3 regions of the Rhizobium indicum genome follow, and region 3 is predicted to be linked to each of the others. Evidence: riboswitches for the same ligand, from Rfam matches in the RefSeq annotation. Region 3 holds a riboswitch; each other region holds the start of a gene.
What was found. A riboswitch is a leader RNA that binds a small molecule or an ion and turns the genes downstream of it on or off. The one in region 3 is predicted to bind FMN.
Positions count from the first base shown of each region.

Region 1: linked by a shared signal. The riboswitch ahead of ribN (riboflavin transporter RibN) and the one ahead of ribB (3,4-dihydroxy-2-butanone-4-phosphate synthase) in region 3 are both predicted to bind FMN.
Region 2: linked by a shared signal. The riboswitch ahead of FFM53_RS22165 (6,7-dimethyl-8-ribityllumazine synthase) and the one ahead of ribB (3,4-dihydroxy-2-butanone-4-phosphate synthase) in region 3 are both predicted to bind FMN.

Region 1 is NZ_CP054021.1:906,315-909,584, forward strand. It holds gene FFM53_RS04490 (esterase-like activity of phytase family protein) at 1-248, opposite strand, end outside; gene ribN (riboflavin transporter RibN) at 332-1,240, opposite strand; FMN riboswitch at 1,323-1,477, opposite strand; gene hupB (DNA-binding protein HupB) at 1,601-1,876, opposite strand; gene lon (endopeptidase La) at 2,083-3,270, opposite strand, start outside.
Region 2 is NZ_CP054021.1:4,560,861-4,564,130, reverse strand. It holds gene FFM53_RS22180 (hypothetical protein) at 117-341, shown strand; gene FFM53_RS22175 (GCG_CRPN prefix-to-repeats domain-containing protein) at 451-759, opposite strand; gene FFM53_RS22170 (SRPBCC family protein) at 947-1,393, opposite strand; FMN riboswitch at 1,639-1,781, shown strand; gene FFM53_RS22165 (6,7-dimethyl-8-ribityllumazine synthase) at 1,860-2,294, shown strand; gene FFM53_RS22160 (VOC family protein) at 2,547-3,236, shown strand; gene FFM53_RS22155 (hypothetical protein) at 3,263-3,270, shown strand, end outside.
Region 3 is NZ_CP054021.1:5,014,238-5,017,507, forward strand. It holds gene FFM53_RS24390 (SDR family oxidoreductase) at 1-362, shown strand, start outside; gene ribB (3,4-dihydroxy-2-butanone-4-phosphate synthase) at 616-1,251, opposite strand; FMN riboswitch at 1,378-1,528, opposite strand; gene FFM53_RS24400 (glucose 1-dehydrogenase) at 1,723-2,505, opposite strand; gene FFM53_RS24405 (SDR family oxidoreductase) at 2,790-3,270, opposite strand, start outside.

The sequences.
Region 1 (3,270 bases), 920 kb from region 3:
ATGTCGATAAAGCCGATCGCGCCGAGCGGGCTGTCGCTATAGATCAGCGTGTTGCCGTCGTCGGTCGCGGTGATGATCTCGGCGGAGCTCACCGAAAGCTTGTCCTTGTCGGCCGGCAGGTTCTCTGCGACCGGGAAGGAAGCGATGCGGTTGAAAACCGGCTCGGCCGCGGCCGGAAAGGCTACCGATGCGAGAAGCACGGCAGCAAGCGCTGCGCTGCGCGATGAAATTGTCATGAAATCCCCCATGTGTCGAACATTCGAAACATGAGTTTTCTGCGGGAGCCGCATGACAGAGGCATGACAGATGCGGCATTTTGCGTCAAATCATGTCAGGCAAGTTTCCGCTCCCGGCGCATCTCGTTTCGCATGATGAACAGCGAAGCAGACAGGATGAGAGCCGCTCCCAGCCAGAGGTAACCCGCCGGCGCATAGCCGAAGAACAGCCAACCGGCCAGCACGTTCAACGGCAGCTTCAGATCGTCGAACGGCTGGACGTAGGCGGCATCCGCTGCGGCATAGGCAAGCGTCAGGAAATACTGCGCTACGGCAGTCAGCAGCCCCGCCAGCAGGAACAGAGCAAGGGTTGCGCCCGTCGGCACTGCAAAGCCTGCCGCAAGCGCCAGCCCGCCGTTTATCGGCGTCAGCAGAACGAGCAGCCAGACGGTGATCGTCTCCGGCCGTTCGATGCCTGTCAGGCTCTTGGTGATCAGCGACGAGGCGCCCCACAGCAGCGCCGAAAGCACAGGCAAGAGAGCCGCCCAGCCAAAACCATCAGACCATGGCTGCAGAATGATCATCGCTCCGGTGAAGCCCGCCGCCGTCGCTGTCCAGCGGGCCGGGCCGACGCGCTCACCCAGAAAAAGCCGGGCGCCCAGAATGATGAAGAAGGGCGAGGTCATCACCAGTGCGATCGCCTGCCAGATCGGCACCGCGGCAAGGCCGGCGACCCAAGCCTCGACGCCGAGCGCGGCAAGCACGACGCGCGCAAGGTGACGCCAGGGATAGCGCGTGCGCATCGCCGCAAGGCCGAGCCTCTTCAGGAACGGCAGCGAAAACAGGAAGGCGAAGCCATATTGCCAGAAGGCTGCCGACGCCGAGGGAAAGGCAAGCTTCATCGTCAGCCATTGGGTGACGACGTTGAGAAGCGAAAAGGCAATGCCGGCAAGGACCATCCAGAGTGCCCCGACAACGGCGCGGGATGGCTCGACGGCAACGGAAGTCTGATTCATGTCTTTCATCCATAAAAGGGACCAACATAAATCAGGACGCATGAACCCCGACAGGCGACACAGGGCAACCCCTGCCCTTCGCACGGCCGACGCTCATTCTCTTCCATCCGGACTTTAACCGTCGGCTCCGGAATCGCACCGGATCCGCTGACCCTTCCCCCGCTTGGACACGAGAGAAGGCGCTCGCGGGCTCAGGCCGAAACCCTTACCGTCGGTGGGGAGTTTCACCCCGCCCTGAGAACAGAAACGTCGTAGATTAAAGCCCGGGCGACAGCAAGGCCCGCCAAAGCAAAAGGGGTCCGGCAAAGCCGAACCCCTCTTAAATCCTGCACAACCGGTCTCGTTTCCGGCTGGTGGGATAATCTCAGATCAGCCGTTGACGGCGTCCTTCAGGCCCTTGCCGGGCGTGAATTTCGGCACGTTGCGAGCCGGAATGTCGACTTCAGCGCCCGTCGACGGGTTACGGCCCTTCGATGCGGCACGATGAGAAACGGTGAAGCTGCCGAAACCCGCGAGGCGAATGTCGCCCTTGTTCTTGAGTTCAGCCTGGACAACGTCGAAAACCGCGTCAACAGCGGAAGCCGCGTCAGACTTCGTCAGTCCTGCCTTTTCGGCTACTGCGGACACGAGTTCATTCTTGTTCATGTTTCCACCCCTTTCTAAATGGTATGAAACGACTCAAAAGTAAGCTAGGCGCAGAATAGGTTTCATCAGGCCCGCCGAAAACCCAAAAGCCCTGCAAATCAAGGAAAAGCAAGCGTCTACATGACGTTTTCACAAAAAAGGCTGGCGTTTCCGCCAGCCTTTTTCCGTGTTTTGGGCCAATTGGGCATAAATGTGGCAAAGGCCACTCAATGCGCTATGGTTGCGCCTGTCTCATCGAGGCCTTCGACCGATGCGATGACCGGCGTTTCCACCGTGCCATCCCATTCGATCGGCTCCGGCCGCCGGATCAGCGCATGCTTGATCACCTCGCCCATGCGGGATACCGGGATGATCTCCATGTTGTTCTTCACGTTGTCAGGAATCTCCGCCAGGTCCTTGGCGTTTTCCTCCGGAATCAGCACCTTCTTGATGCCGCCGCGAAGCGCTGCGAGCAGCTTTTCCTTGAGACCACCGATCGGCAGCACACGGCCACGAAGGGTGATTTCGCCGGTCATGGCCACATGCCTGTCCACTGGAATGCCGGTCATGATCGAGACGATCGCGGTTGCCATGGCGACGCCTGCCGAGGGGCCATCCTTCGGCGTCGCGCCTTCCGGCACGTGCACGTGGATATCGCTCTTGTCGAAGCGCGGCGGCTCGATGCCGAAATCGACAGCGCGCGAGCGGACATAGGAGGCCGCTGCCGAGATCGATTCCTTCATGACTTCCTTCAGATTGCCGGTGACGGTCATGCGGCCCTTGCCCGGCATCATCACGCCTTCGATGGTCAGCAGTTCGCCACCGACTTCCGTCCAGGCAAGACCGGTCACGACGCCGACCTGATCCTCGCCCTCTGCTTCGCCATGGCGGAAGCGCGGGACGCCCAGATAGTCGGAGATGTTGGCAGCCGTCACGTGAACGGCCTTCGTCTTGCCCTTGATGATCTCGGTGACCGCCTTGCGGGCGAGTTTCATCAGCTCGCGCTCGAAGTTGCGGACGCCGGCTTCGCGGGTATACTGCTGGCTGATCGACATCAGGGCGTCGTCGCTGACCGAGAATTCTTCCGGCTGCAACGCATGTTCCTTGATGGCCTTCGGCAGCAGGTGCCGCTTGGCGATTTCGCGCTTTTCATCCTCGGTGTAGCCGGCGATACGGATAATCTCCATGCGATCCATCAGAGGCGCTGGAATATTCAGCGTATTTGCCGTCGTGATGAACATCACATCCGACAGGTCGTATTCGACTTCCAGATAGTGGTCCATAAAGGTCATGTTCTGGGCCGGATCGAGCACTTCGAGCAGGGCCGAGGACGGATCACCGCGATAGTCCTGGCCGAGTTTGTCGATCTCGTCGAGCAGGAAGAGCGGGTTGGACTTCTTCGCCTTCTTCATCGA
Region 2 (3,270 bases), 450 kb from region 3:
CCGCATCCCTGTCGAAAACCATTCACCGCGGTGGAAAACGAAAAATAAACACTTTAAACTTGCACGGCTTTGATTCCATTATAAGGTCGGTCGTCATCGTGTGATTGAGGGGTGCGATGGGTACGATTTTCTGGCCGAAAGATCCGCTGGATGGGAATGACATGACGCTGCTGACGTCGATCCTTCGTCGATGGTGCGAAAGATATCAGGTCGAGCTGACGGCAGAGGAGAGCAGCCGCAAGGCGAAGGAACTCGTCGAATGGTTCGAATTCGGCGTCAAGGATCCCGTCGAACTCGAGGAGCTGATCGACGACAAGTACTGGCTCGTCAGCAGGATCTGACCGTATCGGACAAATCGGGAGGACGCTGCCGTTCAGCGTCGGCGAACCTGTCTCATCAGAAAAGGCCGGGCGAAAATCGCTCCGGCCTTCGTCCATCTAAGCGAGACCCTTAGTCATCATCCCGCCAACGGCGGTCGCGATCCCAACGCCGCTCATGGCGCCAGCGCGGGCCATCCCAATGCCGGTGACGCCGTTCCCAGCCCCCTCGCGGCGGGCCACCGTAAAAAGCGACCGGCGGCGGGCGGCGCCAGTTTCGCCGGCATTCGCCCCAGCGCGTCAGATGCCAGCCGCGACCGCACGCGTAGTCGACCGTTGTGATATTGCTCTGGACATTGATTGTCCCCATCGGCATCGCCTGCGCTGTGCCGAACGAGAGGCTGCCAGCGAGCAAGGCAGCCGCGATAGAAAGTGCCTTCATCGAGAACTCCATTTCAATCCAGCCGTCCACAGCTTATGACCGCCAAATTGAACTGGAGATGAACTGCGCGTTCATGTTTGCGGGAGAAAAAGAAGCGCTTCCGCACGGCCGGTCTGAGCGCTCGCCGACCGCTGTTGTCGCAACGTCAAGCGCCTTCAGAGACGCCCCCGCCGCCCGCAAGAATTGTTCATGTCCTGCCGTAAAAAGGGTCGGGACCCGGATCACCCCCGGCAGCGACCTCGGTCAGCCGTCCGAGATAATGTGCCCAGCCCTCCGCATGGCCGGCGCATTGCTCGGCGCTCGGCAGGCCGCTATGGGTGAGCCGCAGCAGCGTTCCGCCTCCCTGCTCGATCAGATCGATCTCGACCAGGCTCGACCCCGGCGGCACCACCTCGCTGCCGTCCCAGCCGAAGCTGTAGGCAAGGCGATGAACCGGCACCACCTCACGAAACGAGCCGCGTGCAAAGCGGGCTCCGGTAACGTTGACGAGATAGAGCCCGCCGGGCTGCGGCTCGACCTGCGCCTCCGTTCCCATCCAGCGCAGGATCTTTTCCGGGTCGGTCATCAACGCGAACACCGCGGCCGGCGGCGCCGCGATATGCGCCTCGCGGCGGACGACGAAGGGGTCTTGCATCTCTCTCTCCCATAGTTGCCACGGCCCTGCCCGCCTCCGGTGGAGCGGCGCATCCTGTCCTGCCGTGCTATTCTGACGTGAATGTCCTCAATGGGAGCATGTAGGCGCAAGCCCATCCTCCGCAAGTGGCTTGCCCGTCGCGATCGACGAACAAGCGAAATCGCCGCGTCGGGAGCCCTGATCCAGCTCCCGCCGCGAATGCATTTCGACCTATTGCCAGCCCGTCACCTTCCCCCTATTGTTCGCGCCGTTCTCAGGGCGGGGTGAAAGTCCCTACCGGCGGTATGCAATTTTGATTGCGAGCCCGCGAGCGCCTTCTCAGGAAGGGTCAGCAGATCAGGTGAGATGCCTGAGCCGACGGTCATAGTCCGGATGAAAGAGAACGTGCGTTCCTGCCGCCCTTGCGGCTGTCGGGAACGTTCGTGATCGCCTTGGGTGATGTGTCTGTTCGCCAAAGGAGATTACCGTGACACCCACCCGCTATGCCTTCGTCAAAGCCAGCTGGCACGCCGAAATCGTCGACCGCGCCCTTGATGGCTTCCATCAGCTTATTCCGCCCGAGCAGGTCGACGTGTTCGATGTTCCCGGCGCATTCGAGATGCCGCTGCTGTCACGCGATCTTGCGGCAACCGGACGCTATGCCGCGGTCGTTGCCGCCGCCTTCGTCGTCGACGGCGGAATCTACCGCCACGAATTCGTCGCCCAGGCCGTCGTCGATGGACTGATGCGCGCCGGCATGGATACCGGTGTGCCGGTGCTGTCGGTTTCGCTGACGCCGCATCAGTATCAGGAAACCGAGCACCATAAGCAGATCTACCGCGCACATTTCGTCGAGAAAGGCCGCGAGGCAGCAAAGGCGGCTCTGACGATCGGCAAAACCCGCGCCGCTCTCGCTGCGTGAAAGCGGCTCGACGAGCAGAACAACAACAGCCGATGAAGACGGCGGGCCAATCCCGCCGTCGACCACTCAGATCGACATGACCTTGCCAACCCCCGCGGATCGGGAGCGGCGCGCCTAGCGTCGCCGCGGAATCCGCCAATACCGGTCAAATCAGACAGAATAATTGATTCGACGGCCTCACCGCGCCGTGGTCAACTTCGGTCGTCACGCGTCAGCAATTCTCAAGGCATCCAAAACCCCAAGGAGCTTAAGATGAGCAATGCACTGCGCAGCGAAACCCCCATGCAGACCCCGAAAACACATCCCGTCGACACCAAGCTCGAGGTCGTCGTCATCCCTGTTTCCGATGTCGACCGCGCCAAGCGCTTTTACGACGGCCTGGGTTGGCGGCTCGACGCCGACTTCGCCAATGATGCCGATTTTCGGGTGATCCAGTTTACGCCGCCGGGCTCCGGCTGCGCGATCATCTTCGGCAAGAACGTCACGGCCGCCGCCCCCGGTTCCGCCCAGGGGCTCTATCTTATCGTCTCCGACATCGAGGCCGCCCGCCGCGATCTCATCGCCCGCGGCGTCGAGGTCAGCGAAGTGTTCCATGACGCGGCCGGCGTCTATGCCGGCAAGGACGAACCCTATCTGTTCGGGCGGCTCCGCATTGCCGGCCGCGATCCCGATCACCGCAGCTACCGTTCTTTCGCCTCCTTCAAGGATCCCGATGGCAACGGCTGGCTGTTCCAGGAAGTCACCACGCGCCTGCCAGGACGCATCGACGCCGACGGGACGACATTCACGACCTCGACCGATCTCGCGTCAGCTATGCGCCGTGCGGCGACCGCGCACGGTGAACACGAGAAGCGAAACGGCGGCAAACACGACGAGAACTGGCCGGACTGGTACGCCGAATACATGGTCAGCGAACAGGCCGGCAAGCAGCTGCCCTTATAGGCAAGGGCGGCGGCATCACGCAGACGGTGACATT
Region 3 (3,270 bases):
CGCTGATCTTCACCTCGACTTTCGTCGGCCACACCGTCGGTATGCCTGGCATGGCCGCCTATGCGGCGAGCAAGGCGGGGCTGATCGGCTTCGTGCAGGTGCTCGCCGCTGAACTCGGAGCGCAGAAGATCCGCGTCAACGCACTGCTTCCTGGTGGCACCGACACGCCCGCCAGCATTACCAACGCGCCTGATGCCACGCCGGAGGTGCTCGCCTTCGTGGAGGGGCTGCATGCGCTGAAACGCATGGCGCAACCCGAAGAGATCGCCAATGCGGCGCTTTTCCTCGCCTCCGACATGTCGAGCTTCGTGACCGGCACGGCGATGCTGGCCGATGGCGGCGTTTCAATCAGCCGGACATAGGGCAGGAAATATGGTGTGCTGTGGCAACCAGCCGTGCGCGTCTGGGACCCAGCCACCCGCCCTCGTCCTTCGAGGCTCCGGCCTTTGGCCTGCGCACCTCAGGATGAGGGCTGATTGTGGTGCCGTGTGGTTGGCGGGCTGATCAAGGCTCCAGGCATCCCGGGCTGACGAGCCTGCTCACGCCCTCTCTCCAGCCTCATCCTGAGGTGCCCCGCAGGGGCCTCGAAGGACGGGGCTGGCCGCTTTGCACGGATCAAGCGACTTCGCGTATGTCTCTTGCCGCCTGGCGGTCGAGATAGGCGACCAGGTCCTCGATGGTAACGAGGGGGAGGTTATGGCGTTCGGCGAAGAGCGTGAGTTCGGGCAGGCGGGACATGGTTCCGTCGTCGTTGGCGACTTCGCAGATGACGCCGGCGGGGACCCTTCCAGCGAGGCGGGCGAGATCGACGGCGGCTTCTGTATGGCCGGGGCGGCCGAGCACGCCGCGGGGGTTGGCGCGGAGCGGAAAGATGTGGCCGGGGCGAGCGAAATCGGCGGGCTTTGCGCGATCATCGACCAGGGCGCGGACGGTGGCGGCGCGGTCCGCCGCAGAAATGCCCGTCGTCGTGCCCTTGAGATAATCAACCGAGACCGTGAAGGCGGTTTTGTGCGATTCCGTGTTGTTGGGCACCATCAGCGGAATGTCGAGCGCATCGAGACGCTCGCCTTCCATGGCGATGCAGACGAGACCACGGGCGTGGGTCATCATGAAGGCGATTGTTTCTGGGGTGACGGCATCGGCCGCGACCACGATATCGCCCTCGTTTTCCCGGTTCTGGTCGTCGACGACGACGACCATCTTGCCGCTGGCAATGGCTGATATGGCATCTTCAATTGTTGCGATAGTCATGCTGTCTGGCCTTTCAAGGGTTATGTCAGCGGACTGACATGGTCTGCTCGGCTCAATCCGTGAGCGAGCCTTCTGCCCTTGGGCGAACAAACGTCAGCCGCCTCCAGGATGGAGTGCGACTGCCCGTGTTGTCCTCTTCCATCCGGACTATACCGTCGGCTCCGGCATCTCACCGGATCTGCTGACCTTCCGACAGGAGGTGCCGGAAGCGCTCGCGGGCTCCAGGATTGCTCCTGATACCGCCGGTGGGGAATTACACCCCGCCCTGAGAACACTTCAAAGATAGGACCAAAAACAGGCGGATGGCAAGGTCACTCGACCAGGCAAAAATGCAAAGCTGCCCTAACGCCGATGGACACACTGTTCACACAGAGGCGACGACCGTGTCGCCTTCCGCACTTCGCTCGTGGTTTGCTCTTTGTTCGATGCATGTCGTTGTCCCAAAACCGCTACGCAATTTGGGCGCCTGCATCAGGACATGATCAGGCCGCCGTCGACATTGATCGTCTGGCCGGTGATATAGGCAGCGTCATCGCTGGCGAGGAAGGTCACCAGGCCGGCGACATCTTCGCCGGAGCCGGCCCGTTTCATCGGGATGCCTTCGACCCATTCCTTCATCAGTTCGCCGGGGGCGTAGTTGCCGAGCAGCTTGCCCCAGGCCTGGTCGTTATAGGCCCACATGTCGGTCTCGATGATGCCGGGGCAGAAGGCGTTGACGGTGATCTTCTCGGTCGCGACTTCCTTGGCCAGGCTCTGGGTGATTCCGACGACGCCCATTTTCGAGGCGGCATAATGCGGGGTGTAGATGAAGCCGTCGCGGGCTTGGCCGGAAGCGGTGTTGATGATGCGGCCGCCGCGCTTGTGCTTGCGCATTCTTGATATTGCCTCCTGGGCGCAGAGGAAGACGCCCTTGGTGTTGACGGCCATGACCTTGTCCCACTCGTTTTCGGTCAGGTCCTCGACGCGGGCGATGGTGATGACGCCGGCATTCTGGATCGAAACGTCGACCGAGCCGAATTCCTTCTCGGCGGCATCATAGAGGGCGGTGACGCTTGCCTTGTCGGTGACATCGCCGATGAAGGAGATCGCCTTGCCGCCTTCGGTTCGGATCTGTTCGGCAACGCCGTGGACCAGCTCCTCATTGGCCGAGACGACGAGATTGGCGCCTTCGCGCGCAAAGCGTCTGGCGATGGCGGCGCCGATGCCGCGGCTGCCCCCGGTAATGACGACAGTCTTCTGCTCAAAGCGTTTCATGCTCTTTCCTTGTGTCACTCGATAAACAGCAAATCTGGGTGCGACCTACCATGCGATCATTATTGGATCTCAACCGGTTGTCGCAAATTCAGGCAGCCTTTAGCGCCGATGACGACGCCCGAGCCCTCCGTCCGTTAGACAGCCCGTTCGATCGGCGTGAAGGGCGGGCAGACGGCGATATCGCACGCCGTCTTGCCCGTTAGTCCCTTCAGCGCCTCGATCTCAGCCAGGGAGGAAGCGAGACCGGTCACTTTCCAGCGGCGGCAATGAGCTTTCTCATCGCATCACCAGCAGCAGAAACCGCCATCGACGAGAAGATCGACGCCGGTCACGAAACTTGCTGCATTCGACAGCAGAAACACCGCCGGGCCTACCATCTCGTCCACCGCTGCCATGCGCTGCATCGGCGTCTGCTCTTCGAAGAGCTTGGTCTGGTGGACCATCTCCGGACGGGTGTTCATGGGCGTTGCCGTGTATCCGGGGGAGATGGTGTTGACGCGAATGCCGCGGTCGACCCATTCCATCGCCATGGACTTCGACATATGGATCACGCCCGCCTTGGAGGCGTTATAGTGCGCTTGGCTCAGCCCCCGGTTTACGATCACACCCGACATGGAAGCGATGTTGACGATGGAGCCGCGCCCATTCTTCAGCATGGCGCGAGCCTCTGCCTGGCAGGAAAGAAAGACGCCTTTCAGGTTGATATCCATCAACGTCTGATATTGGTCCTCCTCCATTTCTTCCGCTGCGTTCGCGTTAGCGATG